DNA from 2 places in the Blautia sp. AF14-40 genome. Region 1 is predicted to be linked to the other one. Evidence: predicted binding sites of a transcription regulator. Region 1 holds the regulator's gene; the other holds the start of a gene.

Region 1 (2,203 bases):
TATACTTTATTCATGCCGTCTGCGAACGGATCTTCCTCCGGGTTTTCCACCGTTGCAAGTCCGCGCTCGAAGCTGTCAACAACCGGAAGAATCTTCTCGATGATGTCTTTTGCTCCAATGGCATACATATTTGCTTTTTCTTTTTCGGTGCGTTTGCGGAAGTTATCGAACTCTGCCATCTGACGGGTCAGACGGTCAGTCAGCTCTTCGATTTTCTCATCTTTTTTATCTTTTTTCTTTTTGAAGAACTTTCGTTCTTTGCCATCCTCAGCAGTTTCTTCTGCAGCTTCCGCTTCTTTTGCCTCTGCTGCTTTCTTTGCTTCTTCCTGCTCCGCAGCCGGTTCGGTTTCCGGCAGATCGGTCTCTGCTCCGGTTTCTTTTTCCATCTCGCGTGTAGGTTCTTCCATGGTTTCCTCTTTCTTTCTATTTTCTTCGCTCACTGATCATTCCACCTTTCTACTCACCTGTGTCCGGCTTTTTGAAGACGGCGTCCAGTTGAACTTTTAATGTTTTCAGGTTATCTACCACATTTTCGTAATCCATCCGCTTTGGTCCCACGATACCGATTGTTCCGCGCATACCGTTTCCCATATCGTATGTGGTGGTGACCACGCTGCAGTCCCGTAAGGGTTCCATCGAAGATTCATTTCCGATGTATACCTGAATACCGGTATTTTCCTCTCCGTCCTGCTCCTCGGCAGCTCCTTTGATCATATCGACCAGTTTCTGCCGTTCCTCGAATGTGGAGATCAGCTGGCTGGCTTTGCTGCTGTCGGAAAGCTCAGGGTACTTGAAAATGTTGGTTGCGCCGCTGGTGTACACCGGCACATCTTCTTCGCTGACTGCGATGGCTTCCGCTACGGTATCGACCACTTTGCTGATGATGCCGGAGTGGATGCCTGCCTGCTCTTTCATCTTCTTGATCATGCCAAGATTGATTTCTTCAATGGTCAGGCCATTGAGCTGTGTGTTCAGAAGCAGGTTCAGCTTTAATATCTGTTCATCGTTGATGGTCTCGTCTAGGTCGATCATCTGGTTTTTCACCAGGTTGCCTTCTACGACGATGACGGCCAGGAGCTGCTCTTCATTGACTTTTGAGAGCTGGATGAATTTCACTTTATTTCTGTGATATTCCGGTCCTGTAATCAACGTTGCATAGTTGGTAGATGAAGCGAGGACTTTGACAACCTGCTGCAGAACTTTTTCCATTCGGTCTGTTTTTTCAATGACCATGTTTTTGATGTCTGCAACTTCCTGTTCTTTTTCCCGCATCAGCTCATCTACATAGAGGCGGTAGCCTTTATCGGAAGGAATGCGTCCTGCGGAAGTGTGGGGCTGTAAGATGTAACCCATCTCTTCCAGATCGGACATTTCATTCCGGATTGTGGCGGAGCTTAAATTCAAATCCGTGTATTTGGAAATCGTTCTTGAGCCGACCGGCTCGCCCGTTTCCAGATACGTCTGGATGATCGCTTTTAATATTTTTCTTTTTCTTTCATCCAATTCTGTATCCACTAAGATAAGCTCCTTCCTGTTGTATAGTCCTGTTAGCACTCGTTTCAGTGGAGTGCTAACATCTATGCTCTTAAGATAGCACTCTGCCTTTTGTTTGTCAACACCTTTTCCCGGTTTTTCTATGAAGAAATTGTGAAAAAAGTATAAACCGTTTTCTTTCTGAAAAGGAATCTGACTTTTCTTTTTTATTGCATTCTACTGTTTCAAAGGCGCTATAGCCGTATGGTAGGATTCTGCCATTTCGATACGACCATTTAGTAGCATTTTCTCAGAGGTGATGAATCATGAAATATCAGAGACTGGAGGATCTGCGCACGGACCGCGATCTGACGATCCGCCAGGTTGCCGACTATCTCGGCTGCAACCGCGATGTGTATACCCGATATGAAAAAGGCGTCCGGCAGCTGCCGATCTCCATTGCCATCCGTCTGGCGGAGCTGTATCAGGTCAGTCTGGATTATCTGGTCGGCATCAGCGATGAGAAGCGGCCGTATGGATCCTGACTTTCCGGTGTCTCCGCCGCAGCAAAAGCAGGAGGACAGTTTTTCTTCTCCCTGTCCTCCCTGTTTTGCTTTTTCGTTTACAGATTCTGCAGATATTCCATCATCCGCGTTTCGCTGAGTTTCCATCCGTCCGGCTCCCCGCAGAGATACAGCGTAAAATGCCCGCACGGGACTCCGTTTTCCAG
Region 2 (2,203 bases), on a different contig from region 1:
ACGTTGAAGGTTCCGCGCAGTTTGTTGATCACGAGTGTCTGGAGAGCCTCGCCCTCTACGTCCTCAGCGATGATCAGCAGTCTTGCGCCGCTCTGTACGATCTGCTCCAGCAGCGGAAGAACTTCCTGAATGTTGGACAGTTTCTTATCGGTAATCAGGATATATGGATTGTCGAGAACGGCTTCCATTTTCTCCATATCGGTGCACATGTAAGCGGAGATATATCCACGGTCGAACTGCATACCTTCTACCAGCTCCAGCTCGTTCTGCATGGTCTTGGACTCCTCGATGGTGATAACGCCGTCTTTGGAAACTTTTTCCATAGCGTCAGCTACCATCTGGCCTACTTCTTCGCTTCCGGAAGAAACAGCTGCAACTTTTGCAATCTGCTCTTTGCCTGCTACCGGCTGGCTCATCTCTGCAAGGATCTGAACAGCTTTATCGGTTGCTTTCTTCATTCCCTTACGAAGAACGATCGGGTTCGCACCTGCTGCCAGGTTTTTCATTCCTTCGTTTACCATAGCCTGTGCCAGAACGGTTGCGGTTGTGGTACCATCACCTGCTACGTCGTTGGTCTTTGCAGCAACTTCTTTGATGAGCTGTGCGCCCATGTTTTCAAAGCCGTCTGCCAGCTCGATCTCTTTTGCAATCGTAACACCATCGTTTGTGATGAGCGGAGCGCCGTACTGTTTGTCCAGAACAACGTTTCTTCCTTTCGGTCCAAGGGTTACACGTACGGTATCTGCAAGCTGGTTTACACCATTCTGAAGAGCGTTTCTTGCCTCTGCTCCATATTTAATCTCTTTTGCCATGATTATCATGCCTCCTGATTTTTACTTGATTATTCTTTATTTTACAACTGCCAGAATGTCATCCTGTTTTACGATGATGTACTCTTCGTCTTCCAGTTTGACGTTGGTTCCTGCATATTTGGAATAGATTACCTGATCTCCGACTGCAACTTCCATTTTTACTTCTTTGCCGTCTTCTACTTTTCCAGGTCCTACTGCGATAACCTCAGCCTGCTGCGGTTTCTCCTGTGCCTGTCCCGGAAGTACGATACCGGATTTTGTGGTTTCCTCTGCTTTTAACTCTTTTAATACAACTCTGTCACCTAAAGGTACTAACTTCATTTATGTTTCCTCCTTCAAGATTTCATTCAGTTTTATTTATTAGCACTCAGTTCATTCGAGTGCTACTTGATGGTTCTTACTATAGTGTTTTCCACCTCATTTCGCAAATGCATGAATTTTGTAATTCTCTTTTTTTCTCTCGTGATAACTCTTAATTTCTCTTATTTCCTCGTTTTTTCTTATTTTGGCAATTTTTTCATATTTTATACTCTCTTTAGAATCTAATTATAGTTTATTCCTAAAAACGGGAATGATACCATTTTTTTCCGCTCACCGAATGCTTTTTTGCACAAAAAGAAACGGCGCCATTCTTAAACGGCTCCGATTCTTTTCTACATTCCACTTTTTTATTTTTTCGCCTCGTCCGGATGGGCATCGCCCTTTCCTTTCAGGTTCTTTCTTGCTTTGATCTCGTCGAGTTCATCAAAGATATAATCATTTAATACCTTGATATACGTTCCCTTCATACCGCTGGAACGGGACTCGATGACGCCTGCGCTCTCGAATTTGCGGAGGGCATTTACGATGACGGATCTTGTGATGCCGACGCGGTCTGCAATTTTGCTTGCAACCAGAATGCCCTCATCCCCGTTCAGTTCATCAAAGATATGGATGATGGCTTCCAGTTCGGAGAAGGACAACGTGTTGAATGCGGATTTAACCACCTGAACCTTGCGGTTTTCCTCCACATTTTCCTCGTTGACGGAACGCATCATTTCCAGTCCGACAACGGTTGTGCCGTACTCACTGACGATGATATCGTCGATATCGTACTGCGGGGTGCAGCGGTACATAAATACGGTACCAAGGCGTTCTCCGGCGATCTCGATCGGGCAGATAATTGCGGTGTAGCGCTCTACACCAGGCCGCTCAAAGCCGAGGGTCTGTAAATTGACGTTCTCTTTTGTGGAGAGTACGCCGAGGAGACGCTCGTTTAATGCGGCATCGACATAACCGCCCACCTTATCCTCGATCAGCTCCGTAATTTCTTCCACGCCCGGGCAAAGGCTGATGCCCAGCACTTTTCCTTTTTTACTGATCACCAGGATATTGGAACTTAACGTTTCCAT

The links. The regulator HrcA, encoded in region 1, represses chaperone genes, less so after heat shock. The targets are predictions, from matches to a motif close to TGTTAGCACTCNNNNNNNNNGAGTGCTAACA.
Region 2: groES (co-chaperone GroES) is a predicted target of HrcA. The motif match lies at 1,171-1,201, and genes of this name have one in related genera.

The regions. Positions count from the first base shown of each region.
Region 1 covers NZ_QUHK01000006.1:62,183-64,385, forward strand. Annotated here, with positions in the region: gene grpE (nucleotide exchange factor GrpE) at 1-407, opposite strand, end outside; gene hrcA (heat-inducible transcriptional repressor HrcA) at 457-1,515, opposite strand; gene DWW13_RS06480 (helix-turn-helix domain-containing protein) at 1,800-2,018, shown strand; gene DWW13_RS06485 (hypothetical protein) at 2,096-2,203, opposite strand, start outside.
Region 2 covers NZ_QUHK01000005.1:146,706-148,908, forward strand. Annotated here, with positions in the region: gene groL (chaperonin GroEL) at 1-812, opposite strand, end outside; gene groES (co-chaperone GroES) at 849-1,133, opposite strand; gene codY (GTP-sensing pleiotropic transcriptional regulator CodY) at 1,481-2,203, opposite strand, start outside.